Regions from separate parts of the Methylophilus sp. OH31 genome, predicted to be linked through region 1. Evidence: predicted binding sites of a transcription regulator. Region 1 holds the regulator's gene; the other holds the start of a gene.
What was found. The regulator FliA, encoded in region 1, starts transcription of late flagellar genes. The targets are predictions, from matches to a motif close to CTAAAGTTNNCNNAAANNNTGCCGATANNA.
Positions count from the first base shown of each region.

Region 2: a site for FliA is predicted at 10,974-11,003, ahead of OH31_RS13200 (flagellin). Genes of this name have one in related genera too.

Region 1 covers NZ_BAUS01000002.1:972,060-987,222, forward strand. Annotated here, with positions in the region: gene OH31_RS06510 (flagellar motor protein MotB) at 1-213, opposite strand, end outside; gene OH31_RS06515 (flagellar motor protein) at 213-965, opposite strand; gene OH31_RS06520 (RNA polymerase sigma factor FliA) at 965-1,699, opposite strand; gene OH31_RS06525 (hypothetical protein) at 1,718-2,512, opposite strand; gene flhF (flagellar biosynthesis protein FlhF) at 2,505-3,860, opposite strand; gene flhA (flagellar biosynthesis protein FlhA) at 3,862-5,949, opposite strand; gene flhB (flagellar biosynthesis protein FlhB) at 5,971-7,143, opposite strand; gene flhD (flagellar transcriptional regulator FlhD) at 7,756-8,076, shown strand; gene flhC (flagellar transcriptional regulator FlhC) at 8,126-8,692, shown strand; gene OH31_RS06560 (class I SAM-dependent methyltransferase) at 8,742-9,593, shown strand; gene motA (flagellar motor stator protein MotA) at 9,787-10,647, shown strand; gene motB (flagellar motor protein MotB) at 10,678-11,622, shown strand; gene OH31_RS06575 (hypothetical protein) at 11,741-12,283, shown strand; gene OH31_RS06580 (response regulator) at 12,327-12,695, shown strand; gene OH31_RS06585 (chemotaxis protein CheW) at 12,726-15,122, shown strand; gene OH31_RS06590 (chemotaxis protein CheW) at 15,135-15,163, shown strand, end outside.
Region 2 covers NZ_BAUS01000012.1:55,010-70,172, forward strand. Annotated here, with positions in the region: gene OH31_RS13165 (tetratricopeptide repeat protein) at 1-4,488, shown strand, start outside; gene OH31_RS13170 (CDP-glycerol glycerophosphotransferase family protein) at 4,636-6,027, opposite strand; gene OH31_RS13175 (trans-aconitate 2-methyltransferase) at 6,034-6,732, opposite strand; gene OH31_RS13180 (adenylyltransferase/cytidyltransferase family protein) at 6,729-7,142, opposite strand; gene OH31_RS13185 (aminotransferase class V-fold PLP-dependent enzyme) at 7,139-8,128, opposite strand; gene aepY (phosphonopyruvate decarboxylase) at 8,121-9,296, opposite strand; gene aepX (phosphoenolpyruvate mutase) at 9,324-10,622, opposite strand; gene OH31_RS13200 (flagellin) at 11,114-11,911, shown strand; gene OH31_RS14525 (flagellar protein FlaG) at 11,984-12,328, shown strand; gene fliD (flagellar filament capping protein FliD) at 12,362-14,041, shown strand; gene fliS (flagellar export chaperone FliS) at 14,123-14,626, shown strand; gene OH31_RS13225 (flagellar protein FliT) at 14,628-14,960, shown strand; gene OH31_RS13230 (flagellar hook-length control protein FliK) at 14,961-15,163, shown strand, end outside.

The DNA.
Region 1 (15,163 bases):
TGTCTGGGCTTCAGGTGCATCCGTTTGCCCCGGTTTGCCTTGAAACGCAGTGACCACGGCACTGGAGAGTGCGCGGTATTTATTCAGGTTGATGGTCGAGGTCGCGTACATCACCACAAAAAAGGCAAATAGCAGGGTGATAAAGTCGGCGTAAGAAATCAGCCAGCGTTCGTGGCTTTCATCGTCCTCGTCCAGCTTGTGGCGTCTGTACATCAGGACTCCCGCAGGTGCAGGTAGGACTCAAGGCGCTCAGTGACCAGTTTAGGATTATCCCCGCGGGCAATCGATACCCAGGCATTGAGCAACATCTCACGCCTGGACATTTCGTGCTGGACATGGCCTTTTAATTTATTTGAAATCGGCAAAAATACCAGGTTAGCCAATGCCACACCATAAATGGTGGCCACAAAGGCAACCGCAATGCCACTACCGATCTTGGCCGGGTCAGACAAGTTTTCCATGACGTGAATCAGGCCCAGTACAGCTCCCAGAATACCAACTGTTGGCGCATAACCGCCAGCAGCCGACCAGATTTTGACGGCTTCGCGTTCCTGTAATTCATAGTAGTACATATCAATGGCACATACTTCGCGAATACGGTCAGCGGGCGTACCGTCAACCAGCAATTGCAAGCCTTTGCGTACGAAAGGATCTTGCTCGCGCTTGATATAACTTTCTAGCGACAACACGCTTTCCTTGCGTGCCTGCAAGCTCCATTGATTGATTTTAATGGCGAGTTTTTTTCTATCGTCCTGTGGGTGCACAAACACCAGGCGTAGCATGCGCATGCCTTTGATGAATTGCTTGAATTCGGTTTGCAGCAACACCGCGCCAGTCGTGCCGAGAATGACGACGACAAACGCTGCAGGCTGCATCAGCGAGTTAAGGTGACCGCCGTCGATGACTTGACCAACTACCAGTCCGGCGAGGGCGATGACCAGCCCGGCGATACTGCCCCAATCCATCAGGCCACTCCGGTCCAGGATTTATCGCGCATAGAGGCACGCAAGCGCGCCACTGCCTGGCTATGCAACTGGCAGACGCGTGATTCTGAGACGCTCATAATGGCGCCGATCTCTTTCAGGTTGAGCTCTTGCTCGTAATACAAGCCCATGAGCATTTTTTCGCGCTCGGGCAAGTGGTCGATCGAGTCGATCAATGCCTCGCGGAAATCACTCTCCAGCAATGATTTGACAGGGTCACTGGTATCATCATCGACATAACGGTCAAGAAAGTGCTCGCCGCCATCGTCGTCCTGAAAGTCTTCGTAGTAAATCAGCTGGTGGCCCTGGCAATCGCTCAAGACGTCATAGTAGTCATCCAGCGTGAAGTTCATATGCTTGGCAATCTCGGACTCAGTTGGCGGACGGCCAAACTTTTGTTCCAGTTGCTGTACGGCGACTTCGATATCGCGCATATTTTTGCGAATGCCGCGTGGCAGCCAGTCAGCGCCGCGTAACTCATCCAGCATGGCTCCACGCACGCGCTGTGACGCATAGGTTTCAAATTGTGCGCCGTGATTATCTTCGTAACGCTGAATCGCATCCATCAGGCCGATCATGCCGGCTTGCACCAAGTCATCGAGCTCGACACAGGAGGGCAGCTTGGCTTTTAACTGATAAGCCATTTTTTTGACCAAGCCGCTATGCTGTTTCAGCATTTGATCTGTATTTTGAGTCTTGCCTTTAGCGGTATACATGTTTTTCCTCTTTTTACTTTAGGCAACAGCCAGCGATGGCGTGGTGATCCGTTGTTTTTCGAGACGATGTGCCACTGATTTAAACGCCAATGCGGTCTGTCCAGCCTTGGCGACCTCTGTCTTGGCATTGCCTGTTTTTTTCTGCGCGGCACCCGCTGGCTCTTCTAGCGGCATCGCGCCGATAAAGTCCAGGGTGACGCCCAGAAACTGTTTGCATACCTGGTTCAAACGCATAAAGTATTGTTGACCCTGATCATGATTGGCCCCTGTGACAACCACACCCAAAGGAATCTGGCCATGTTGCTGGCTGATATGCTTGATCGTCGTATAGGCGGCTTTAATGGCCGCTTCAGATCTGTCCATTTGAATCACCAGTTCATGCTCGGCAATCAATGGCATCATCAAGCTGTGGTCTTGTGTATCCAGCTGTGCTTCTATCATGACGGTATCGTAATCGTACGAAAGTTGCTTCACTATACCGTCCAGTTGCACTTTTAAATCTTGAGATAAAGGCGAGGTTAACAGGTCATTTTCAGCCAAACAGGTCAGGTCATAGCCTTGCGGATGTTTGAGAATGGCGCGTTTGAGTGCACTGTTGTGCGTCACAATCGACTGTAATGAGTGCGCGAGCGCTGGCTGGCGGTTCGCGTGTATCAACAGCAAGCGTTGCTCAGGGGCGAGCATGCCCAGTGCCAGATTGCGCATCCACGGCGTGGCAGCCTGGCCATTGGCGCCGATCACACTGATAATCCGTGCCGACGTCTTGGCCATAATGCGGCGCAAACCATCTGCCTGGTCGCGGTAATTAAACATGTTGCTGCTCCTGGCCAGCCGTTTGCATCATGCTGGAAATCACCAGCGGCAACTCTTCGTCCAGGTACTGGTAAGGCAAACTGGCCTGATGCGGCGTCAGCACGCGTTCGATCAGTGCTGGTTTGTCGGCCACTTCAATATCTTCAGGCACACGCTGGCCACTGGTGGTGTAAAACAAGCGCATGCGTTCGCGGATCAATACATCCAATACGTTGCCAATCGCTGCGGCTTCGTCCAGCTTGGTGACGATACAACCAGCGATATCATGTTTTTTGTAGCTACGCATCACATCGGTCAGCGTGTCACCGGTAGAGGTGGCATTCAGGCACAACAATTTCTGAATTGGGCTATCGGCACGGCTTAACATGGAAAGCTGCTCAGTCACGGCTTGATCACGCTGGCTGACACCTACCGTGTCTACCAGGATCATATGTTTGTTTTTCAGTTCATTCAGCGCAATTTTCAGGTCTTCTTCGTCTTTGACGGCATGCACCATTACGCCCAGGATCTTGCCGTAGATACGCAGTTGTTCGTAACCACCGATACGGTAGCTGTCGGTGGTGATCAGGCCCAGGTTCTGGGTGCCATGTTTCATCACATAACGTGCGGCCAGTTTGGCTGTGGTGGTGGTTTTACCCACACCTGTCGGGCCAACCAGGGCGTAGATGCCGCCACGGTCCAGCAATGCATCCTCGTCGTCCAGTGTATGCAGGTTACGGCTAATCACTTCTTTGGCCCACATTGGTGCTTTGTTGACATCAATGTGTTGTGGCATTTTTTCAGCAATCTGGCGTGACAGTGAGGCGCTGAAGTTGGCAGAGAGCAGGGTGCTCAGCACTTTGGATTTAGCCGGGCTGTGTTGCAAGTGATGCTGCCAGGTCATCGCGCTCATCTGGGTTTCAAAATGGCTACGCATCTGACGCATTTCCTGCATCATGCCCATCATTTTGTCTTCCAGTGTTTGCGTCGCCACCTGGTAAGCCTGTTCCTGTTGTTCGCTATGCTGTTTCAGCATATCCATGATGGCACCTTCATTGGCGGGGGGCTCTTCAGCCACTGGCGTGTTATTTTGCACGCCAGGTGCAGGCATCGCCGCTTGCGGCGCTGCCTGGCGAGTCGGCTGGCCTTGTGCATTCACAAAGTCCAGCAAGCTGCGAGATTGATCCGTGCCCATATCGGTCGGCGCTGAGCTGGCGTTGGATGCAATATCCGTTTCCAGCATAGCCATGATTTCGGTGCCGCCATTGACACTACGGTTCGCGACAATAATGGCATCGTCCCCTAATGCCTGTTTGACTTGCGCCAATGCTTCACGTGCATTTTTGCCAAAAAATCTTCTGATGTTCATATTATTGCGCTCCGATTAAACTGGTGACACGAATGGATTTGTTATCTGGCAGCTCATCATGCGACAGCACTCTGAGATGCGGGACGGTTCTTCTTAAAAATCTGGATAAAGCCTGGCGTAGCGGGGCAGCGACCAGCAGAACGGGTGTCAGGCCCATTTGCTCTTGTTGTCTGGCAGCGACTTCAGTTTGTTGCGACAGTCTTTCTGCAATGCCAGGCTCAATCACGCTCTGGTTGGACTGATTGTTTTGCAAGGCTTGCAACAACAGTCTTTCCAGTTGGCCATCCAGCGTCATGGCGGTAATTTCATTACTGTATGGGAACAGGTCCTGCACAATGGCGCGGCCGAGTTTGATACGCACCATGGAAGTCAGGTCATTCGTGTCCTGGGTGTATTGTGCATGGTCAGCCAGTGTTTCAAGGATGGAGCGCATATCGCGGATATGCACGCCTTCGTTAAGCAGGTTTTGCAATACTTTTTGCAGGCTGGACAGCGTAATCATTTTTGGCACGATTTCTTCAATCAGCTTGCTGGAGTCTTTGCCCATATGGTCCAGCAACTGTTGTACTTCCTGACGGCCCAGCAGTTCGCCTGCATTCAGTGAAATAATATGGTTGAGGTGGGTGGCAATCACCGTGCCTGCGTCGACCACGGTATAGCCCAGGCTTTGGGCATATTCTTTACGGTCTGGCTCAATCCATACCGCTGGCAGGCCAAATGCCGGGTCGGTTGTTTTCGCGCCATCAAGCTCGCCGGTGACGGCACCTGGGTCAATCGCCAGCATCTGGCTGAAGTTAGACTCACCACTGGCCATTTCTACACCTTTCATGGTGATGCGATAGGCGTTTGGTTTCAGGGTCAGGTTGTCGCGGATATGCACCGTTGGCGCCAAAAAGCCAATTTCCTGGGCAAACTTTTTGCGGATGCCTTTGATACGCTTGAGCAGTTCGCCGCCCTGGCCTTTATCCACCAGAGGAATCAGTCGGTAACCGACTTCCAGGCCAATGGTGTCAACTGGCAGCACATCGTTCCATGTTGCTTCTTCGGCTTCGCTGGCTGGCGCCAGTTTGTCTTCTGGCTGTGGTTCCAGCACGGCTTGTTGTTTGGCTTTTTCCTGTTTTTGTTTCACGTTATAAGCCAGGCCACCCAGCAAACCACCCAGACCCAGGAAAGCCAGGTGTGGCATGCCTGGGATCAGGCCGATGCCGCCGATAATGCCGGCAGTCACGGTCAGCACACGTGGATTTTCAAACAGTTGGCTAATCAGTTGGCCGCCGATGTCTTCGTTGTTGGCCACGCGGGAAACCACCACACCGGCAGCGATTGAGATCACCAGTGAAGGGATCTGTGCCACCAGGCCATCGCCAATCGCCAGCATGGTGTAGTTTTTAACCGCTTCATCAAAAGCGAGGTCATGTTGCACCATGCCAACAATCAGGCCGCCAACAATATTGATGATGATGATCAAAATACCGGCAATGGCATCACCACGCACATATTTACTGGCACCGTCCATCGCGCCGTAGAATTCTGATTCCTGGCCAACTTCTTTACGGCGGCGACGTGCTTCGTCTTCGCCAATCAGGCCAGCGTTCAGGTCAGCGTCAATCGCCATTTGTTTACCAGGCATCGCATCCAAGGTGAAACGGGCGCCGACTTCAGCAATACGGCCAGCACCTTTGGTGATCACGGTAAAGTTAATAATGGTCAGGATCACAAACACCACAATACCGACGGCGTAGTTACCACCAATCAAAAAGTGGCCAAACGCTTCAATCACTTTACCGGCCGCATCCGGGCCAGCATGGCCTTCAGTCAGCACGACGCGGGTAGAGGCCACGTTGAGCGCCAGGCGCAGCATGGTGGTCATCAGCAGCACGGTAGGGAAGGCGATAAAGTCCAGCGGCTTGGTGGTTTGCAGGCCTATCATCAAGACCAGGATAGACAGTGCAATATTAAAGGTGAAGAATACATCGAGCATGATGGCCGGTAACGGCAGGATCATCATGGCCAGCAGCAATACAATAATGAGTGGCGCGGCAATTGCTCGTCCGTCCATTTTCCCCATCCATTGTTGCCAATTGTTCATCGTAAACTCCTCAGCCTGCAATTATTCAATCACTGCCGCACTTGCTGGCGCGGCATTTAGCGCATGTGGATCCAGCGCGTCTGGTACTGGCACGTTGGCTGGCATCGCAGGACGCACGCCACCATGCTGTTTAAATACACGCAGCTGGAACACATAGGCCAGAATCTCGGCCACTGCTGCGTAGAGTGTTTGTGGAATCTCACGCTCCAGCTCGGCATGTGCATATAAGGCACGTGCCAGTTTTGGCGATTCCAGCGTCATGACTTCATGTTCAGCGGCAATTTCCTTGATCTTCTGTGCAATCACATCAGCGCCTTTGGCGACCACAATCGGCGCGCCGTTTTCACCTTCTTTATAGCGAATCGCCACGGCATAGTGGGTTGGGTTGGTAATCACCACATCTGCCTGCGGCACATTGCTCATCATTCTTCTGCGTGCCATCTCACGTTGTTGCTGGCGGATACGGCCTTTAATCTCTGGACTACCTTCTGACTCTTTAGCTTCATCCTTCAGCTCTTGTTTGGTCATTTTGTGTTTCTGCGCATATTGATAGAGCTGGTAGGGCACATCAATCACGGCAATCAACACCAGCGCAGAGGCAATGGTCAGAAAGCCGGTGACCATATAGTCACTTACAGTGCTGATCCCGGCGGCAAGAGGCATCTGCGACAAGCTCAGCATAGGCTGCAAATCTTTTTTAACGATGGTGTAGCCCACAGACGCCACCAGAATTGTTTTGGCAATCGATTTCAGTAACTCGACCAGCGAGTTTTTGGAAAACAGATTAGCCAGGCCTTTAATCGGATTGAGCTTGCCAAAATTAGGCACCAGTGATTTTTGTGACATCACCCAGCCACCGACCAGGATCGGTGCAGCCACGGCCACTGAGACAATAATCACGGCCAGTGGCAAAAATGCCCACAAGGCTTGCTCAACCACTTTCATCATGTGCACGATCAACAGTTGCGGCTCAAAGGCCATGGCATGGTCAATGCTCAAGCCTTGTCTCAACACATTCTTCATGGCTTCACCCAGCGGGCGGCTTAGCATCATGATGGCCATGCCAGTGGTAAACAGCACCGCACACGCAGCCAGTTCGCGAGAGCGGGGAATATCGCCGTCTTCGCGTGCCTTCTCCAATCGCTTGGGGGACGCGTCTTCGGTTTTTTCCATATCGCTGTCTTCAGCTGCCATGTCCTCGACTCTTTCGTTTCACAGATACAACACACAAGTTGTATTTCCTGTGAGTGATTATTGGCTAGAAAAACGCTTTTTTATGTCTGGAATAAAAGGGCTTATTGACCGCTTTCTATCAGTTACGGCTTGCTGGATGTTAATGAGTGCAAATAATAAAATTATTATTCTTTTTAAAACAATATGTTATGAGGTTTGTTGGTTTTTTTTGAGGTGCAACCCTAAAGTTTTAGTTTGTGCTGTCGTTAACCGGGATAGCACAAATAGTTTTTATGAAAGCTTGAAAAGCAGACTAAACAGACAAAAAACAGTTGTTTACGGAATACAACAGGAAAACTTTAATTATTTTTTGAATTGGAATCAGAATAATGCTGCGAACATAGACGTGAAATTGTTGCGGTGTAACATTAAAATTACGCCATAACTTATTGATATTTATAGTTGTGGTGATTGCCATGTAGGGGTTTGTAAGACAAACACCTACGTGGCTGTTTTCGTCTGTCTTACAAAAGAAACCGACAAACCCTGATTGTTGCTCTTCATGATTGCGCGCAAAGTACGCCTAACGCTCAGGCGGACTTAAATTAACGTTAAAAAAACGGAGACAAGATCATGAACATGCAAAACGATTTACTCGCTGAAATCAAAGATGCCAACCTGAACTATCTGATGTTGGCCCAACAACTGATCCGCGCTGACAAAGCCACTGCGATTTTCCGCCTTGGTATTAATAAGGAAATTGCAGACCTGCTGGAAAACCTGACTAACCTGCAATTACTGAAACTCTGTAATACCAATATGTTGCTGACTCGCTTCCGTTTTGATGACAGCGAAATCCTGGGCATGTTGACCAGCTACTCCAAAGACCCAGCGCAAGCACATCTGCATACTGCAGTACTGATGTCTGCCCAAGCTGCGGACTCCACTGTATAACAGTGTAGACGTTTCCATCTGTCGATAAGAAATAGAAAAGAGGGTTATCATGCAAAAGAAGAGTGTAGTAAACGAAGCAGAACAAATTCAACTGGCAATGCAAATGATTTCATTGGGCGCACGCCTGCAATTGCTGGAATCCCAAACGACATTGTCACGCGAGCGTTTGATCAAGTTGTACAAGGAAATGAAAGGCGTTTCTCCTCCTAAAGGCATGTTGCCATTCTCTACCGACTGGTTCTTGACCTGGCAGCCAAACATTCATTCTTCCATTTTCTACAATATCTACCGTTTTATGGTGGATTATGCTGGCGTAGATGGTATTCAGGCGATTATCAAAGCCTATACGCTCTATATGCAGCAAGTTCAAAATCCTGATGCTGCACAACAAGATGAGCCAGTCTTGTCATTGACCCGTGCCTGGACACTGGTGCGTTTCATCGAAAGCAAAATGCTGACAACTAAAGTCTGCCATTGCTGCGGTGGTCAATACATCGTCAACAGCTACGATTTGAACCAGAATTATGTATGTAACCTGTGCCACGTACCTTCACGTGCCGGTAAAACCAAAAAAGCCAAAGAACTCAGCTACAAACTGGTTTCAATGACTGCTTAACTGGTTGCAAACAGGTATTTGATATTGCCTGTGAAATGAAGGATTTAGCATGCACTCGATAAAATTGCCGGCAGAGGCGTTGCCATCCCAACCCTGGGTACAGCGTCTCTTGCCAAAACGATTGTGGTGTCAGGCATTGCTGATCCAGTGTGTGAGTATGCTGTTGATGACGGGCCTCGCGCCTGGCGTGATCAACAGTGTATTTGCGTTTGAATTGCGTAGTCTGGGTATTCAGCTGGATTCCATCTGGTTCTGGTTATTGCCCCATCTGTGCGTCGTCAGCGTATTGGCGAGAGCCGCGCGCATGCCGGCCTGGTGGCGCTGGATACATGTGGCCTTCCCGGTGGCCGTTGTTTTCATGCAGCAGGTTGCGTTACCGGCCAGTGTTTATTTTGCCGGGTTTGTGATGACATTGGCGCTTTACTGGTCTGTACACAATACGCGCGTCCCGTTTTACCCCTCTTTTCCTGCGACCTGGCGTGCTCTGCAACGTATTCTCGAGCAACATGCCGGTGACCAATCATTGAAAGTGCTCGATATCGGTAGCGGTATCGGTGATATTGCAATGTTTTTAGCCAAACAGCGCATACACGATGAAGTGTCCGGCATTGAAATCGCCCCGTTACCCTGGGCGGTGAGCGCCGTGCGCGCCTTGTTTTCCGGCACCAGCGTCAAATTTACCCTCGGTGATTACCGCGCCATTGATTTTGCCAGTTTAGACGTGATATTTGCCTATCTGTCTCCAGCTGTGATGCAAGACGTCTGGCAAAAAGTGCAACAGGAAATGCGGCCGGGCTGCCTGTTTGTCACCTCGGAGTTTCCGGTGCCTGACATTCAAGCCGAGCATATTGTGTTCCCCAGTGCCAATTCGCCAGCCTTGTACGTTTACCTCAAAAAATAGTGTTATCACGCTGTCACCTCGCCTCGACGGCCATCGCTGATGGCCTTATTCGCTATTAACCCCATTGAAACGACAGACGCTTCCATTGTCACCAGTGTGATTTAACTGGCTAAATGCCTTTTATTTAAAAAAATGAATCGGGGCGTGCATTGTTATGCTTTCCACAGTTAACTGCTAAAAGTGGAGTCAAAGCATGTTTGTGATCATTGGGTATGTAGTCGTTTGTGGCATGGTCTTTGGGGGCTATGCACTCGCTGGCGGCCATTTGGGCGCCTTATGGCAGCCACTGGAAGTCATGATGATTTTTGGCGGCGCATTTGGGGCCTTTATTGTCGGTAATGATACCAAGGCCATTAAAGCTACTATGAAAGCTGTGCCCACCTTGTTTAAGGGGTCTAAGTACAACAAGCAGTTGTATATGGACTTGCTGGCCTTGTTGTTTGAAATTCTCACCAAAATCCGCAAAGACGGCCTGATGTCGATTGAAAAAGACATTGAAGACCCCGAGTCCAGTGCCTTATTCACTAAATATCCCTCCATTGTGCATGACCATCACCTGGTCGAGTTTATCTGCGATTACCTGCGCCTGATGGTGTCCGGCAATATGGATGCCTTCCAGGTCGAGAACCTGATGGATAACGAGCTGGAAACCCACCATATGGAAGGCCACGTGCCTGCACATTGTATTGCCAAACTGGGCGACGGCTTGCCGGCGTTTGGTATTGTGGCGGCGGTGATGGGCGTGGTGCACACCATGGAAAACGTGGCGTTGCCACCGGCTGAGTTGGGTATCCTGATTGCGCACGCGCTGGTGGGGACTTTTCTCGGTATTTTGCTGGCGTATGGCTTTGTTGGCCCGCTCTCAGGTTTGCTGGAGCAAAAGCTGGAAGAATCCAGCAAGAGCTTTCAAACCGTCAAAGTGGTGTTGCTGGCCAGCCTGAATGGTTATGCACCGCCGATTGCGGTTGAGTTCGGCCGTAAAGTCCTGTATTCGACCGAGCGTCCTGGCTTTACCGAGCTGGAAGAGCACGTCAAACAGGCTAAATCCAAATAAGTGCAAGATTAAGACCGCCGGGAGAGCGTCATGGCAGAAGAACATATTGCCCCGATTATTGTTAAAAAGATCAAAAAGGGTGGCGGTGGCCATCACGGTGGTGCCTGGAAAATTGCTTATGCTGACTTTGTGACAGCGATGATGGCGTTTTTCCTGTTGATGTGGTTGCTGGGGTCTACCTCGAAAGCGCAAAAAGAAGGCATTGCCGAGTATTTTCAAACGCCTTTGCATATGGTGTTGATGGGGCCTTCACTCGGCCAGAGTGATTCGGCCTTGAAAAATACCGGTGGTAAAGATGTCACCAAAAAACAGGGGCAGGTCAAGCCGGTAGAAGGCGATCCAGGCAAGCTGAAGACGGTCAAACTGGAAGATGTTAAAGAAGTCTTGAAACAGGCCGAAAAAGTCAAACTGGAGGCATTAAAAGCCAAGATTGAGCAAGCCATCGAAGACAACCCGACATTGCAACAATTTAAGTCTCAGCTCAAGCTGGATATTACCAGTGAAGGCCTGAGGGTGCAGATTATTGATGAACAGAACCGGCCCATGTTTGAAAATGCCAAAGCCGAGTTACAGCCTTATGCCAAAACGATTTTGCGTGAGATTGGCAAAACGCTGAATGGCGTGGATAACAAAATCAGTTTATCCGGGCATACCGATGCAGCGGGTTACGCCAATGGTGATCATGGTTACAGTAACTGGGAGTTGTCTGCTGACCGCGCCAATGCCTCACGGCGTGAGCTAATTGCGGGCGGTATGGATGAAACCAAGCTGATGCGTGTGGTTGGCCTGGGCTCTGCCATCATGATGGATAAAGAGAATCCGTTTAATCCGATTAACCGCCGCATCAGTTTAATTGTGATGAACAAGGAAACCGAAGAGGATTTACTCAAGGATAACGAACAGATTTCTGTCAGTGAGCATGATAAAACGCAAGTAGAAGCATTGCAGAATAAAGCGGAAAAGCCTGCGCCCTGAAGAAGGACAGGGAAAATGGGTGAAGAGGTTGGCGGTTAAAGCGTACAAGAAATAAGTCATTTTTACATTGTTTATTTCTTGATTGAAAAACAGGGAAATCAGGCAAGATAGGACCACTATGAAAACATTGCCCATAGAAGAGTTAAGAGAATTACTGGCCGCGGTCTCGCGTCACGGTGACTGGCATCTGCTCGAAATCGAAACCGATTTGCAGCAAACCGCCTTTTTACTGAATGAAGCGATTGAAAAGCTGAGTGCCAGTTTTATGACGGTATATGCCCAGTTAATGGAGCAGCAGGCAGCGGTGCAGTTGCTGGTTGAGGCTGGTAAGTTGCAGCCTGAAGAAATGCAGCAATTGCAGGTGTTTCAGGACAACATTGGCCAGGAAGTGAACAAAGTAGTGACTGGCATGCAGTTTCAGGACATGACCAACCAGTTGTTGCAGCGCACTATCAACCGCGTGCATGGCTTAAAAGATTTGTTACATGAGCTGTCCAGTCATCAGTTTCCGATGGCTGCTGATGACGAGCATGAAGAAATCAGACGCTTCATCATGCAGCTTAACCAGAATTTTGATCAGGGTAGCCAGCATCTGACCGGCAATTTACGCAAGTCAGTGGATCAGAAAAACTTGGCTACCGGTGACATAGACTTATTTTAATACAGCGGCGTTTAACGAAATTAGTGAAAAAGGCGAATCAAACATGGCGAAAACAATTTTAACAGTAGACGACTCCGGATCATTGCGTCAGATGGTGGCTTTTAGTCTGAAAGCTGCTGGCTATGATGTCGTGCAGGCCGTAGATGGTCAAGACGGCCTTAATAAAGCCAAAGAGAAAACGGTGGATCTGGTATTGACCGATCAAAACATGCCGGTGATGGATGGCCTGACACTGATCACCAATTTGCGTACGCTTGCTTCCTATCAAAGAGTGCCTATTCTGATGTTGACCACAGAGTCTTCTGACGAAATGAAAGCAAAAGGTAAAGCCGCAGGTGCCAATGGCTGGCTGGTGAAGCCTTTTGATCCAAAGCGCCTGATTGAAGTTGTCCAAAAAGTAATCGGTGCCTAAGCGCCGCTGGTAAAGGAACTGGAGTAAACAATGACAGTGGATATGAGCCAGTTTTACGAGGTGTTCTTTGACGAAGCCGAGGAGTTGTTGGCTGAAGCAGAGCACCTGTTGCTTGGTATCGATGTGGAATCGCCAGATGTTGAGCAATTAAACGCTATTTTCAGGGCGGCACACTCTATTAAAGGCGGTGCTGCGACCTTTGGTTTTATGGACATGACGGAAATTACGCATGTGCTGGAAAACCTGCTCGATAAAATTCGCAAAAACGAGATGGCGTTGACCACCGAACACGTTGATGCATTTTTGGCTGCCAAAGATGTGATCAAGATGCAAGTCGATGGTCATCGCCATGGTTCAGATGTGAATGCTGAGCAAGTGAGCGATGTGGCCATGATGCTGAAATCACTTTCAGAAGGTAAAGCCGCCGTCGCGGCTGAGCCTGTGGTAGCCGCTGCCAGCGCTGATGCTGCACCTGCTGCAACGCCAGCCGCAACAGCTGTCGCAGAAGTGGCGAAAACTGCATTGACGATTACCGCTGAAGAAAAAGCAAAAGGCATGACCCTGTATGACGTTGGTTTGCCAACCGTCACTGAAAAAGACCTGGCTAACCTGAAAGATGAGCTGGCCTTGTTGGGTGACGTCGAGGTTTATCAACGCAGCGAGAATGTACATGCTGTGCTGATTAAAACGGACTCCAGTGCCGATGACATTGTGTCTATCTGTTCATTTATTGTTGACGCCGATGCCCTGGTGATCCAGGTAGCGGGCGATGCTGCCAGTGAACCAGCCGCTACGCCAGCCGAAGCTGCAACAGCGGCTGCGCCAGTTGAGGCAGCACCTGCGGCAGAGGCTGGTTATGGTTTCTTTGATAATGATCCGATTATCAAAACTGAAACAAAAGCTGACGATGGCAGGGTGCAAGTCGCTGAAGAAATGGGCTATGGCCTGTTCGCCAGCAACGGTGAAGAGCAGCAGGAAGAGGGTTACGGTTTCTTTGCACCGTTTAAACCACATCCAGATGCGCCTAAAGCACAAATGATCGGTGATGATAATGCTGCCGCTGCAATGGCAAAAGCCAAGGCAGAGGCCGCTGCAACCGCTGTTGCCACGCCTGCCGAGGCCGCACCTAAAGAAGAGCGTCGTCAACAGGGGCGTCGTGAGACTGATAAACCTGCTGCTGCACAAAGTGCAGAAAGCACTTCGATTCGTGTTGGCATCGAGAAGGTTGATCAGTTGATTAACCTGGTTGGCGAGCTGGTCATTACACAAGCCATGATTGAGCAGCGTGTGAATGCCCTCGACCCGGTGGATAACGAAGCCTTAATTAATAGCGTCGGCCAGTTAACGCGCAACACACGTGATTTGCAAGAGTCAGTGATGTCGATTCGTATGATGCCGATGGATTTTGTGTTCTCGCGCTTTCCACGCATGGTGCGTGACCTCGCTGGCAAGTTGGGCAAAAAAGTGGAGTTTGTCACCAGCGGTGCCACCACTGAGCTTGATAAGAGTTTGATTGAGCGTATTGTCGATCCATTAACTCATTTGGTACGTAACAGTGTAGACCACGGCATTGAAAAACCAGAAGTCCGCCGTGACATGGGCAAGCCGGAAAGCGGTACCTTAACCCTGTCTGCGGCGCATAAAGGCGGCAGCATCGTGATTGAAGTGACTGATGATGGCGGTGGTTTGAACCGTGACAGAATTCTGGCCAAAGCGGCCTCAAATGGTTTGCCAGTGAATGAAAGCATGACCGATAACGAAGTGTTTAGCCTGATCTTTGCACCAGGCTTCTCTACGGCTGAAGTGGTCACCGATGTGTCTGGCCGCGGTGTGGGCATGGACGTGGTGAAACGGAATATTACCTCCATGGGCGGTCATATCGAGATTCGCTCTGCATTAGGCTATGGCACAACGATTTCAATTTCATTGCCACTGACACTGGCGATTTTGGACGGCATGTCTGTGTCGTTGGGCAAGAGCGTTTATGTGGTGCCATTGAACCTGATTGTAGAAACACTGCAACCACGTGCCGAAGACCTGAAAACAGTGACCGGCGAAGGCTTGATGGTGCATGTGCGTGGCGAATATTTACCGATTATCGCCTTGCATGCCTTGTTTAACCATCCTACCCAGATCACCACCCCGACTGACGGTGTGTTATTGATACTGGAAGCCGATGGCAAGAAATCCGCCTTGTTTGTCGACCGCCTGGTTGGCCAGCAGCAAGTGGTGATCAAGAGCCTGGAAACCAACTTCAAGCGCATTCCTGGCGTCTCTGGCGCCACCATTATGGGCGACGGGTCGGTGGCATTGATTCTGGATGTGCCAGCCATTATCCAGATGGGGCAAACCACAAACTACGTGACGGGTGGCATGGCATTTTCCAACCAGAACTATTTAACTTCACAAAATACCATCAATGCATAAGGAGCATATGCAATGAGTACAAGCACAGAAATGAGCAATTC
Region 2 (15,163 bases), on a different contig from region 1:
TGCCAGTTGATGGATGGCGTATTCCTGGCGGCGCATAAACAGACCTTGCTGCAAAGCGGAGTACGTTTTGACCAGCAATTTGACTTTCATTTTTACGACCTGGATTTTTGCCGTACAGCCACCCGTGCAGGCCTCAAGCTGGGTGTATGGCCAGTGCGCATGACGCACCAGAGTGGTGGTGCGTTTGGTAGCGCACGCTGGCGTGATAAATACCTGAGCTATCGCCAGAAATGGGAGCCGGCCAGCGTACCACAGCAGCCAGCGTCCACGGCCTTGCAGGACGCAATGGCCGAGGTATTTGACCAGGCTTCACAAGCGCAACAGCAAGGCGATTTAAATACCGCGAAACAGCTATACCAGGAGATTCTGGCCGTAGATGCACAGCATGCACTCGCTACGCATAATCTGGGTTTGATTTACTGGCATAGCCAACAGCCGGCAGAGGCATTGCACTTACTGGCACAGGCTTATGCGCTGGCGCCAACGCAGTGGCAGTTGTTAAGCAGCTACCTGACTGCACTCAAACACAGTGGTGCGACAGCCGAATTGGAGCAGGTATTGGCGCAAGCCGTTAACAGCGGCCAGCATACACAAGCCTTGCAAACATTGATGCAAGACTGGCAGTTGCCATCGCTTGCGCCAGAGCAGCCATCAGATCAAGCACAACAGGCATTGCTGGCCTTGTTTGAGCAACAGCAATATACGCAGATGGAACGTGAGCTAGACACGCTATTACAGCAATATCCTGCCTGGTTAAGTGGCTGGAAAATGTTGTCTGACGTATTGATGATCCAGAAGAAAGATGCCCGCGTAGCGGCCGGTAAGGCGCTTGCGTTGAATCATAAAAGCGCTGAAGAGCACTGCTACTATGGGTTGGTGCTCAAGGCACAAAATGACCTCACGGCAGCCGCAGATGCCTTTGCCCAGGCCATACACCTGAAACCGGACTATGCTGCGGCGTATAACAATTTGGGTATTGTGCTCAAAGACCTGGGCGAAGTGGATGAAGCGATCAAGCAGTTTAAACAGGCGCTGATATTACAGCCGCAATATGCTGATTGCTTCAGCAATCTGCTGTTTTGTATGACGCATGCAGCGCAGGTGGATAACGATGCCTTGTTACAAGCGCATACCGCGTATGCCGCCCTGTACGAAGCACCGTTAAAACCGCATTGGCAGCCTCATGGCAATTCGCGCGATGCGCAACGTCCGTTGCGCGTAGGCTTTGTTTCTGGCGATTTGCGTGCGCATTCAGTCGCGCATTTCCTGCTGCCTTTGTTACCTGCGCTGGCCCAAGATAATTCATTGGCTTTATTTGCTTATGCCAATTATGCGCTGGAAGACGATGTCTCGGCGGAGATGCGCCAGTATTTCAAACAATGGCGTGTTGTTTCCAATATTTCTGACGATGCGCTGGCAGAGACTATCAGGCAAGACCAGATTGATATCCTGATCGACTTGTCCGGCCACACCTCCGGTAACCGTTTGCTGACATTTGCCAGGAAACCGGCACCCGTTCAGGCGAGCTGGCTGGGTTACCTGAATACCACCGGGCTGACATCCATAGACTATTACCTAGCTGATAATGCCTTGTTACCTGCCGGGCAGTTCGACCAGCAGTTTACCGAGCAGCTCGTGCAGTTGCCGGTGAATGCGCCATTTGTACCGCATCCGCAAGCACCAGCCGTCAATGCCTTGCCTGCGCTCAGCAATGGCTATGTGACTTTTGGCTGCTTTAACCGCCCCAATAAAATTACCCAGGCTACCGTGCAGCAATGGGCTGCTGTCATACAGGCCACGCCTGCCAGTCGCATGGTATTAGGCGGTATGGCAGAAGCGGGCGCATGCACGCATGTGGAGCAATGGTTTGCCGAAGCAGGTATCTCCGCCGACCGCTTATCGTTTTATGCCCGCACCGATATGCTGAGCTATTTGCAGCAATATCACATGGTGGATATTTGCCTGGATACCTTCCCATCTAATGGCGTGACCACCACCGCCCATGCTTTGTGGATGGGTGTGCCTACGCTATGCGTGGCAGGTGATCGCCTGGCCAGCCGCGGTGCCATGGCCTTGATGCAGCATCTTGGCCTGGCCGACTGGGTCGCGGCCAACCCACAGCAATATTTCCAACAGGCCGCGCATGTGTTGTCTGACCTGTCGGCACTGGCTGATTTACGCGCCAATATGCGCACCCGTTTTACGCAGTCTCCGCTGGCACAAGCGGCACCATTGGCGCAGGCTTTGTCACAGGCAATGCGCCAGATGTGGCAACGCTGGTGCCAGGAGCAGGCCGCAAGCAGTTTTGCTATTCCTTCTTTAACGCTGAAAGAATCTTCTGTTGCGCCGGGCGCGACTGAACCCTCTGATAAAGGTATCTCTATGAATACAACACTTAACCCACAAACTGCACAGGCTAATGCGCTGCACGATTCGATTGCTGAAGTGTTTCAGCTGGCGCTGCAAATGCAGGAAAAAGGCGACCTTGCACAAGCGATGAGCTTTTATCAGGAAATCTTGCGCATTGATGACAAGCATGCAGCGACGTATTTCCAGTTAGGCTTGTTGGCGCAGCAAGCGGGTAAGGCCGAAGAGGTATTACCGCTATTGGAGCAAGCCGTGATTCTGGCACCGCAGCAGCCTGCGTACTGGCAAGCCTATATTGGCGAACTGTCGCTGACCGCGCCCAAAAATGAAGTGCTGGACGTGATCACTTTTGCCCGCCAGAATGGCCTGGCCGCAGCGGATGCCGATGCACTGCAACGCCAATACAGCCAGCCAGCGGTTGCCGCTGATGTCGTGCGCAAAGGGCCTTATATCTACCGTACTGAAGATAACTTCTACCAGCGCGCGCAGACAGAGGCTTTTGGTTACCAGGATGTGGGCAATGCCGAACAGCGCCTGTATGACATGATCCGCCAGTCACGTGACAAAAGCGTATTCTCCAGCGAACTGGCAGCCAAAGCCACCGACTGGCCAAGCTACTACCACCTGACTTCGCAGCGCGCCAACTTACTGCGCCCGTTTGCGGACAAAATTGCTAACGGTAAGGTACTGGAGTTGGGCGCCGGTTGTGGCGCGATTACGCGTTTTCTCGGTGAGCTGGGCGGCGAAGTGGTGGCATTGGAAGGCAGCCCCAACCGTGCACGTGTGATCGGCCAACGTTGTGCCGATCTGAACAATGTGACGATTTACTCTGACCTGATCCAATCGTTTGAAACCGACGAGAAATTCGATGTCGTGACCTTGATCGGCGTGCTTGAATATGCGCAGGTCTATGTGAAAGAAGCCGATCCTTTGCGTTTCTTGCTGCAAACCGCCAAGTCTTTCCTCAAAGAAGACGGCATGCTGATTGTGGCGATTGAGAACCAGCTTGGCCTCAAGTATTTCTGCGGTGCGCCTGAAGACCATATGGGTCAGGCCATGTATGGCATTAATGATTCTTACAGCAGCACCAGCCCGATCACATTTGGCCGCGTAGAGCTGGATGCCTTGATCCGCAGTGCCGGTTTTGAAACCACAGAGTTGTATGTGCCGCTGCCAGATTACAAAACACCCGTTAGTGTGATTTACCCGGAAGGCTTTAACCAGGCCCATCGTGCGGCAGGCTGGGATGTGGGCGCTCTCGCGGCAGGCTCGGTGGTGCATGACAGGCAATCGCCGCGTCACCCGACATTCTCACTGGAAAATGCCTGGCAGGTGATTGCGCGTAATAACCTGGTGGAAGATGTCGCAAACTCATTTATGTTTGTTGCGTATCCGCAGCACCAGGCTGGCAAATTGCATCCGGACGTATTGGCAGCGCATTATGGTTGCCAGCGCCAGGCCGTGTTTAGCAAGGAAACCCAGTTTGTACATGATGCACAAGGCTTGGCAACGCGTACACGTAATACCGGCGAAACGGCGCAATTGCTGCAGGCAGATTGGGAGCATGCGCCTTACCATGGTGGCCAGTTGTGGATGGACAAGCTGACGCAGTTGATGAACCGTCCTGGCTGGCGCGTGGAAGACCTGGCGGCATGGACTGCCCCATGGTTGCAAGGCCTGGAAGCCGCAGCACTGACCGGTGGCAAAACCTTGCCGGAGTTTGCAGGCTATTCCGCCTTGTTGCCTTCTCAGTATTTTGATGCCACACCAACCAACTTTGTGATGGACAAAGCCGGACAGGGCCATTTCTTTGATCTGGAGTGGGATTTTGCCATTCCATTGCCGGTGGCTTTCGTGGCCTTGCGAGGCCTGTTCCTCACCCTGCATCGCGTCCGTAGTTGCGGCAAACCACACGCTAGCACACCAACTAATATTGGCAGCTTGACGCTGGCAGTGCTGGAGCAGAGTGGCTATCACTACCGCGATGACCAGTTGCAAGCGTTTATCAGCGTGTTTAACCGCCTGCAAAATATGACACAAGGCGTGCCTGAGCATGTGGTGAATGGGCTGACTACTGAGTTTACCCGGGCAGAGTTGCCGGTACGTCAGCTGTTTACGTAACACGGGGCGTATCAATACCAAAGCATGCACAGCGATGTGCATGCTTTTTTGTTGTCTGTGGAAACGGCGGGCAATAAAAAATCCGGCGACTATACAGTGGCCGGATTTTTAAGTGAGCGTGTTGAATTGTTTAAAACACTGAATTATTTAAAACATGGTTTCCATGCAACGGCGGATATGCGGGATAGAGCCGACCGGATTGGGCGTATATTTGCTGAGTTTGGCCAGGGTTAACAAGGCCTTGTCAGCCTTTTGTTGCAGGCAATAGACTTCAGTCAGGTTGCTGAGTGGAATCGCCGGATTCTCTTGCGCCAACAGCACGGCTTTTTCTAGCAGCAGCTCTGCATCTTCAAACTGGCCCTGGCTGACTAACAAGGTGCCCAGGTCATTGTAGGGCTCCCAGCAGCAGCTTTCTTTTTTTATCAGCTCCAGCATGACTTGTGTCGATAATTTCATATCACCTTCGGCGGCCAGCTTTTCGGCGTAGTGATAGGTATTGCGGTCAATTTCTACCTGAGATTTGATGGCTGGCGTAGGTAATTCAGTGGCGCCTGCCAGTGCCGCGAGAATATTATCTGCAATCAAGGTCGCGCTTTGGCCCAGGTGGGCAAATTGATGTTGTTTGTTCTCGGTGATCTGTTGTTGATAGACGGCGGCGTTTTGCAGTACGTCTTCAACCGTGCGGCGCAAGTCGGCTTTCACGGTTTTAATCACATAGTCATAAGGCACACTGGCTGGGCGCGGCGGGTTAGTGTCCGGAATCAACCAGTCGGTGACGGCAATACCAGGCACATCCAGCAACAAGGCTTCTGTGAGTACACTGGACTCATCTGACACCATCACGTCGGCCAAACCCAGGCAATACATGATGCTGACTTCGCGATCGACCACATACACGTTGTCGGCGCAGTCGCGATGCAAGGCATCCATTGCGTCAATGTTATTCAGCACCCAGCGGTATTTGTCTGACCATGGGGCCTGTTTCAGCAGCAGGTTGACCGGCAAGTCTTTTAGCGCTTGGACAAACTCATCCTGTTTGCCATGGTTTTCCCATGATGGCGCATAGAGAATGGAATGCTCGTATTTCAGTCCTAGTTGCTCACGCAGCTTTTGTGCTTCCTGTTTAAAGGTGTCCTGATTGCGGTAGACCAGGTCGGCTTTGGGCCAACCCAGGTCAAACATGCCCAGTTTTGGCTGTGCTTGTTTGAAATTGGCTTGCGTTTGCCAGCGCTCAACCCAGGCTGGGCCTGGTATAACGCCGATATCAAAGGCTGACCATGGCTCGTGATGCCAGAAGTGCGGCCAGATATCATGGCGCTGCGCCAGGTCGTGCAGCAAAATTACTGAAAATCCGGCATTCGGTTTGCAGGCATGTTCGCAATACACACCAACTTCAGCATATTGCTTGGAGTTGGTACTCCATTGAATGACATAGCCTCTGCTGGCAATTTCATCGGCAACCGGTGCCAATGCCTGGCGCTCGCAGTTGTCGGTATAAAAGAAAGTGAACACGGGCTGGTGTGAGTTGGTAGTCGTCATGATGGTCTATCCATGCAAGCGTTTGGTGAAAATAACACTGAAACGATATTGGCTTTGTGCGTAATTGGGCACGCAGCTTTCAAATACCTGATGCGGTTTTTCCGGCAGTTGCTGGCTGAACCATTCAGGGGTGTAATAAGTGTGGTGCAAGCCACGGTATTTTTCTTCATATTCGGCAATCGTCAGCGCATCGCGGCGTGCGTGCTCGCAGGCTTCGCGGGTGGCTGCATGCGGAATATCGAGGATTGCTATGCCAACCTTGGCTTTTTGCCACATGGCCTGGAGCACTTCGGCGGCCATGGCTTCATCAAAATAATGAAATACGCTGTTGGCAATCACAAAGTCATATTGGGGGTCAGTGGCCATGGTTTGTGCAGCTTGTGCCTGGAAGTCGCCATCAGGCATGGCTTGCTGTGCGGCTTCAATCAGCCCGGCAGCGTAATCCAGGCCGCCCACAGTCAGGGTATGTTGCTGACGTAAGGCATATAAAAACGCGCCGGCGCCACAACCGACTTCAAATACAGAATCCCCAGACTTTAGGCCCAGTTTGTCACTGATGCGGCGGGTATATTCCTGCCAGTCTGCCGGACCGATTTTGCCTGCACCACTGTCAAAACCATCCAGGGCAATCAAGGTATCCAGTGTGATGGCATGCTGCGGTTGCAGCGTGCGCTTTTCCCAAATCTGTTGCCAAAGGTTACTCATGTGTTTGCTTCCATTTTCTGACTGACGGCTTTTAGTACACGGGCACGCAATTGAGTGCTGCTGATGCCTTCGGTGCGCGGCAGGATATGTAATTTGTCTGCGGCAATCGGATTGCTGTTATCGTGGCCATGCACCAATAGGTCAATCTGGTGCAGGGTTAAAAAGGCCTCGTCTAGCAGCCAGGGGCTGGGCACTACTTCGTCCACGTCACGCATGGCTAGTAGCACTTCTGCGCGTGCGGCATAATCCAGCTCAGGCTCATAGCCTTTTTTGGCGCGAATCTCTTCGTCGGTGGTCAAGGCCACCACTACATGGCCCAATTGCCTGGCGGCTTTTAACAGGCGCACGTGGCCGTGATGGATCAGCGTGGCGGACATATCGACCATAATGCGCTTTGGTGGCTGCGTCATGGCTGTAGCTCCAGTAAATCAAGAATGGCGCCGCGTGCCGTGCTGCCCAGGTGTGCTTCGCCCAAGTGGCAAACGACACTGCCGCGGCTGATGCCGCGTGGTTGATACAGTACAGCACGTGCATGCTGGCTACTGACCTTGGCGTCAACCCAGGTACATAGTACTGGCTGGTAGTTCACCGGATGAGTCGCGTAAGCAGCAATCTTTTTCAGCATCTGTGCCTTGTTGATAAACACCGCTTCACGCAAGTCATCATGCTTGGGCAATACCTCATACAAAGAGGCGATGGCATGGTAAGGGCCCGTCATGCGGCGTTCCAGATGCGTGGTCAGATTCAGGTAAAACGAATCGACTGCGTGTCTGGGCGATTGGTGGAAAGCAATAAAAGAGGCACCGGTCAGGCCAAACAAGCCTTTGCAGGAGCTATAGGCAATCACATCGGCCAGGCCGTGGTCATTTTCCAGTCCGATAGAAGCAGTGGCATCCAGCATCAGTTGCGCACCGACACGGTCAGCCAGGGCACGCAAGTCTGCAATTGGTAACAATAAACCTGCACTGGTTTCGGTATAGCAGGCGACGACCCAGTCATAGTGGCCGGTTACGTTTGCCAATTGTTGCCAGTCGCAGACGGTGACTAATGACACCTCACCAGCATTGCGTTGAGCCATTTGTGCGAAGCTGACCAGGCGTTGTGCGTAATAACCGCTGTCTATCACCAACACCTTGCCGTATAGAAAGTTCAGGCTGGCAATTTCCAGTGCCAGGCTGGCAGAGCCTTGTAGCCGTGCAATATGGGCATGGCCAGTCATGGTTTTGAGGGCGCTTAAGACCACATCTTCGACTTGGCTGTAATCCTGGTCACCGCGTCCAAAGCATGGTCGCAGGCCAAGCAGGTTTTCTTCGAGCAGACTGGCCGGGCCAGCGGTAAACAATACCTTGTGTTGGTTTTGCGTGGCAACATGGGCGTGTATGGTGGTGTCAGGCATATTCCACCTCGGTTAAAAATTGCATAAAGTCCTGTTTGTTTTGTGCCGGGGTACGCGTCGGCCGCCCCAGGTCAGCCCGTGCGCCTTTGCGGCACAGTACTTCAATAAAGCTGCTTTTGCCGCTGGCTAAGGCTTGTTGCAACACTGTGTTTAATGATTCTGCGCCAGACACACTGTAGACCTGTGCATAGCCGGCAGCACTGGCAATGTCTGAGAGTGTGAGTTGCGCGGCCACGGTTGGCTGGCCACCCACAGAGTCGTGCGCGCCATTATTCAACACAATATGCAGCAGATTGGATTGCTGGGCACTGATGGTCAGGCTGCCCATATGCATCAGCATGGCACCATCACCGTCAATACAGATCACTTGCCGGTCTGGCTGTGCCAGTGCAATGCCGCAGGCAATTTGCGAGGCGTGGCCCATGCCACCCACGGTGAGAAAATCGCGGCCATGTCCGGCCTGTTGTGCTTTGCGCAGCTCAAACAGTTCACGTGAGGCCATGCCGGTGGTGGCCACCACGGCAGCCTCTTGTGGCAAGGCTGACACAATCTGCCCGATCATGTGCTCACGGCTTTCCAGCACGGGCAACTTATCTGCCAGGGCAGAGGCGGGGGCTGCTGTTGTTTTCACTGGCTTATACGGCGCAAAGCTTTGTTTGCGCACCACCAGTGCGACGGGGCCCTGACGTGTCATCGCCTGCTGCAACAATGTTCGCATTTGCGCATGGGCGCTGTCTATATCATCAGCCATCACCTGGTAAGGCAAGCCCAGAACGTCGAGTTGTGATAGGGTGATTTGGCCTTGTTTGACATGCTGCGGTTCATCATGGATCTGTTCGCCATGTGCATTCAGCTCTCCGCGCCAGCCAATGACCAATAACATAGGAATCCCATACACCTGCGGATCTGCCAATGACGCAATCGGGTTCACCACATTGCCCAGGCCGGAATTTTGCATATAGACCAGCGCCGGTTGATGGCTTGCCAGGTAGTGGCCAATAGCCAAACCAATCGCACCACCTTCATTGGCGGTAATCACATGCTGGCCGGTAGCCAGGGTGTCTGAAAAGCAGGCACACAATTCTTTGAGTAGTGAGTCGGGCACGCCCGCAAAAAACTGTACTTGTTCGCTTTGCAAAGCGTTTAAAAAATCCTCGGCATGTATCATCAGAATACTCCGCTTATCTGGTTACGGTTATTTAGTGCCTGGAATCAGTTCCAGCACATCGTTAATCGACATCAGGCTGGCTTCAATTTCTGCGGTCCTACCATTTTTGAGGATTTCCATGGCGGCATTCTGCATGGCCGGATAGGCGGCACGCATCATATGGTTGGCATAAATCACCAGGTTAAAGCCGTGTGCGGCCAGTTCTTCCTCAGTCACTTTGTTGTAACTGGTGGGGACGCAGACTAAGGGAATGGTTGGGAATTCGGATTTGAAAATTTTGGCAAACTCAAACACTTCGTCCGGTGCTTTCTGGCGGCTGTGGATCATGATGCCATCGACGCCCGCGCCTACGTAAGCTTGTGCGCGTTTAACTGCATCGGCAATGCCTTTTTCCAGGATCAGGCTTTCGATACGCGCAATCACCATAAAGTCATCACTCACACGTGCAGCACGGCCTGCCATGATTTTTTCGCAGAAGGGCTCAATCTCGTCCTGCAACTGCGGCACTTCGTTACCAAATAAGGAATTCTTTTTTAAACCAATTTTGTCTTCAATAATGGTGGCGGAAATACCCAGGCGTTCCATGCTGCGCACATTGAGTTCAAAGTGCTCCAGTTTGCCGCCGGTATCGGCATCCATAATTAAAGGTTTGGTGGTGACATCAAAGATGTCATTAATATTAGACAGGCGGCTGTTGATTTCAACCGCTTCAATATCTGGTTTGCCGCGTGCGGTAGAGTCGGTCAGTGAACTGGACCAGAAACCGTCGAACTGGCAAATTTTGCCATTACGTTGCGCCGTCACATGTTCGGCAATGAGGGCAGAGATCGGATTATGCGCCTCAATAAAACGTGAAATCGGTTTCACCGTCAGCAATCTCTTCAAGGTACGGCGGCGGATATCCGGCGTGGTACCCAGGGCCTGGATCTGGCCGAGCATTTCATTCGAAGACACGCCACGTGTATAAGGAATCTCGATCAGGTGGCCGCCATACTCGGCCAATGCGGCACGCGCACGGTCACGGTAGGGCACCAGCGGGCCTTCCAGCCAGTCGTCGCCATGCACCATGATGTCTGGTTTGTATTTAAGCAGGTTGGGCGCATAGTCCCATTCTTCTTGCGGCACTACATTGACCACACCGCGAATATTCTCGACGATCTGTTTGCGTTGCTCATACGTCAGGTAGGGCAGGCGTTTATGGTCTGCGACCGCTGCGTCTGATAACAGGCCGATGGTGACGTCGCCGTACTTTCTGGCCTGCTCAATAATATTGATATGGCCATGGTGCAGAATGTCTACGGTCATACCTACATAAACGGATGCCATGCAAAACTCCTTCGTAGTCTTTTGGATACCTTATATAAGGTATGCGAATTGGATAGCCTGATTATCGTTGGCAATGCCTAAGAATGATTTGCAGATAAACGCGGAAAACCGGCCTTATATCTTGTGTGATACAGCGGTCATGAACAGGCTCTGAAAGCGGTGTGCTTTAAAAGCAGAATTAAGACAGATTCTCTATTTAGCTCGGTTAATGGTCACGACGCATCTTTTTATAAAATAGATTGGTATAAACAATTTTGTGCAGTTCTTGATAGAAGGCTAAAGATTTTGGTGGAGGGGTCGTAAATAGTTTCAAGTGCATGATTGATCGAAAAAAGAAATTTGCAAGAAGTATTAAAGAAATTTCGCAAGCGGTCGATAACACAACTAACAACGCTAGATAGCAAACATTAAGTGGTAAATAGCGATCAACGTTGAAAGTAACATGACGATTTGACACTTAACTGGGTATACGACTCTAAAGGAGATTTAACATGGCTTCAGTAATTAACACCAACTTGGCATCCTTGAATGCACAACGTAACTTAAACGCTTCACAAAGCAGCCTGAATACTTCTATTCAACGCTTGTCTTCTGGTCTGCGTATTAACAGCGCTAAAGATGATGCGGCTGGTATGGCGATTGCAACACGTATGGACTCACAAGTTCGCGGTATGGATGTTGCAACACGTAACGCTAACGATGCGATCTCTTTCTTGCAAACTGCAGAAGGTGGTTTGAGCAGCGCAACTGACTCATTACAACGTATGCGTGAACTGGCTGTACAGGCAGCCAACGGTTCTTACAGCTCTGGTGACCGTGCAAACCTGGATACAGAATTTTCTCAACTGAAGTCAGAATTGACTCGCTTGAGTACAGCGACCAAGTTTAACGGCCAGGCAGCATTCGGTGCAGGTTACAACTTCCAGATTGGTGCAGACAGTGGCGATACCATTAGCGTGTCTTCTGTTTCAGCGGCTTCTCTGTCTGGTTCCCTGTCTTCAGCAGATGCTGCATCAGATGCGATTACTGCGATTGACGCACAATTGACTGCTGTAAACACTAGCCGTGCGACATTGGGTGCTTACCAAAACCGTTTTGCTTCAGTAGTAAGCAACCTGGGCGTAGCGTCTGAGAACATGTCTGCTGCCAAGTCACGTATCACTGATGCTGACTTCGCTTCAGAAACAGCCAAGATGACACGTGCACAGATTCTGCAACAAGCTGGTACTGCGATGCTGGCTCAAGCGAACCAGTTGCCTAACCAAGTGATGACATTGCTGAGAGGTTAATACATCACACGGTAACGCTAAATCCACAGGCCTAGACCCTGTGGATTTGGCCTAGGTAAAAGGAGCAACATCATGAGTGACTCATCTATAAATGGTGTAGGTGGCAGTTTGCAGGGTGTACAGGCAGCCAGTAGTTTGAAACTGGTGAAATATGCTGAATCAGCTGCGGATAAAGTGACGGCCGATGTGAATGACAAAGCTGCGATTAGCGGTGCAGTCAAAAAGTTAAATGAGTATGTAGCACCAGCGTTACAAACGATAGAGTTTTCTATCGATGATGACAGCGACCGCATCATTGTGAAAGTGGTGGATACCGAAACACAAAAGGTATTACGCCAAATTCCCAATGAAGAGGTGTTGGCCATCAGTAAAACGCTGGATAAATTACGCGGGCTGGTGGTACGACAGACAGCCTGATATTGCGTTTTAATTCGGTTGGGAGATTAAGAAATGGCATCGATTGTATCCTCTACTGGCGCATCTGGCCTGCCTATTGACTCATTAGTCACGGCGCAGATGCAGGCGGAACAGCAACCCATTACCGATATTAAAACCAAAATATCGTCTTACAATACCAAGCTCTCCGCGTACAGCACGCTGAAAAGCGGCTTAAGCACTTTTCAAACGGCCGTTGATAAACTGGCTACCGCAGCCAAGTTTAATGCGCAAGCCGTCACCGCCAGTGACAGCACCAGTATCAGCGCAACCGCGAATGGCACAGCCGTTCTCGGTAACTACAATGTGACGGTCAGCCAGCTGGCGACTTCACAAAAACTGGCCACTTCGGCTTATAGCAGTGCCACCGACATCGTCGGCACCGGCAAAATTACGATCTCTTTTGGTACCTATACGGCAGCAGCTGGCGCGACGCCTGCTTCATTTACAGCCAATGGCGATAAGTCCGATATCACCATCGATATCACCAGCAGCAACAATACGCTGGCAGGCATCCGTGATGCGATCAATGCAAAAAATGCGTCGGTCTCGGCCTCTATTGTCAATGATGGTACTGGCAATCGCCTGGTGATTACGTCTAAAGATACCGGCGAGGTGAATAGCCTCAAAATATCGGTGGCAGATGATGATGGTAACAATACGGATACTGGCGGGCTGTCTGCATTAGCCTACGATCCCTTGGCCAGCAGCAATAATATGACGCAAATGACGGCGGCGAAGAATGCCTTGCTGACCGTGGATGGCATGAGCATCAGTAAATCCAGCAACACGGTGTCTGATGTAATCCAGGGGGTGACTCTGACGTTGAAGTCGGTCACTTCGGCCAGCAATACGCTAAGTGTCAGCACCGATACCGATACGATACAAGCCTCGGTACAAAGCTTTGTCGATGCTTATAACGCATTGAATACTAGCATGCGCAACCTGACCAAGTTCGTATCGGCAGGGTCTAGCTCCAATGGGGCCTTACTCGGTGATTCGACGGCACGCAACATCATGGTCAAATTGAAATCCATGTTGTCCGCATCCTCGCCCACGGCCACAACCTATAAAACGTTGACCGACATTGGGGTCACCATGGGCTCTGATGGATCCTTGTCGCTGGATAGCACTAAATTGCAAAAAGCTGTCACCAATAACGTTAGTGATGTGGCAAAGCTGTTTTCACCATCGGCGACGTCCACCGATCCGCAAGTGACTTTTGTCAGTAGCAAGGATGACACGGCCTCGGGTACCTATGCGGTGAATATCACGCAATTAGGCGGTAATGGGGTGAATGCCAACGGCACGATCAATGGTGTGACGGCGATTACGACCGGCTCTATTCTGACTGGCGCCAGCGGTAATGCCAGTTATGGCCTGCAATTGAGCGTCACAGGCACTGCGACTGGCAGTCGTGGCACGGTGACCTTCAGCAAGGGCCTGGCAGGGGAGCTCAGCAGCTTGCTGGACGGCTGGCTGGATAGCGAAGGCGCATTGACCACAAAAACAGATGGTATTTCAAGTTCCATTAAAGATTTGAACAAAAAGGCCGATGATATAAGTGCCAAGCTGCCTGCAATTGAAGCACGTTACCGCGCCCAGTACGCAAAACTGGATGCACTGCTCAGTAGCTTACAGAGCACCAGCAGTAACCTGACTTCACAACTGGCCGCGATTAGCGCTAACAGTTAGTTGAAGCGGTAGATGTCTGTAGCGAGCGGCTGGCAAATTATCGTAAACCATACGCTTTAAAGCAGAATTCAGGAGTCAAAAATGTTCGGGATGAAAAAATTAGGTGTTAATGCTTATGCAAGCGTAGGGTTGGAAACCGGTGTGGTGGATGCCAGCCCGTTGAAACTGATCGTCATGCTGTATGACGGTGCAATTTCAGCCTGCATTCATGCCCAGCAAGCGATGGCACAGCACGATATTGCCAAAAAAGGCGAGTACCTGACACAAGCAGTGACTATCGTCGATAGCGGCTTACGTGCCTGCCTGGACAAGCGTGCCGGTGGCAACATTGCACAAAATCTGGATCAGCTTTATCAATACATGACACGTACGCTGATGGAAGCCAGCGTGCGTCAGGATGCGAAAAAAGTACAAGAAATTCAACATTTACTGATGGAATTAAAGAGCGCGTGGGAAACACTGGAAAAGTCAGCCATGGCGCGTCCAGTGCAAGCAGATATGTCTTTGGGCCAGATGGTCGCCCAGAAAACAAATGAATTGCAACAGATGGGGCAAGTTAACCGTTTGGCCACTGCCGGAGCCTAAGATGTCACAAGCACTGATTAATACTTACGAATCTGCCGCAAAACTGATGGAGCAGATGCTGATTGCGGCACGCAAGGATGCCTGGGAAAAAGTCACCGAGCTGGAGCAGTCTTATATGCTCAAACTCGAAGTGGTCAAAAGCCTGGAGCAAACCATGCGTCTGGAGTCTCAGGCACTGACACCAGAACTCAATGCCCGTAAGCAGGCCTTGGTGCAAAAGATTTTGGCTGATGATGGTGAAATCAGAAATTTGCTCTATCCGGTCATGCACCGCATCACCGATATGATCTTTGATGCGCAACTACATGCGCGCATCCCCCCGGACGTGATATAGATGTTACCGATTCCGCAAGTTCTCTCACAACGTATTATCGCGAGTGAAACAGAGAACTTGCGTGCAGTTTCTTCGATCATGCCGGTCGAAGGCACGCAGTCTGAAGCCCCTTTATGGGAGCGCATGCGGCCTGGCATGCAGTTTACCGGCCTGATTCTGCAAAAAGAAACAGGGGCCGCCAAAGCCTCAGAACTGGCACAGTT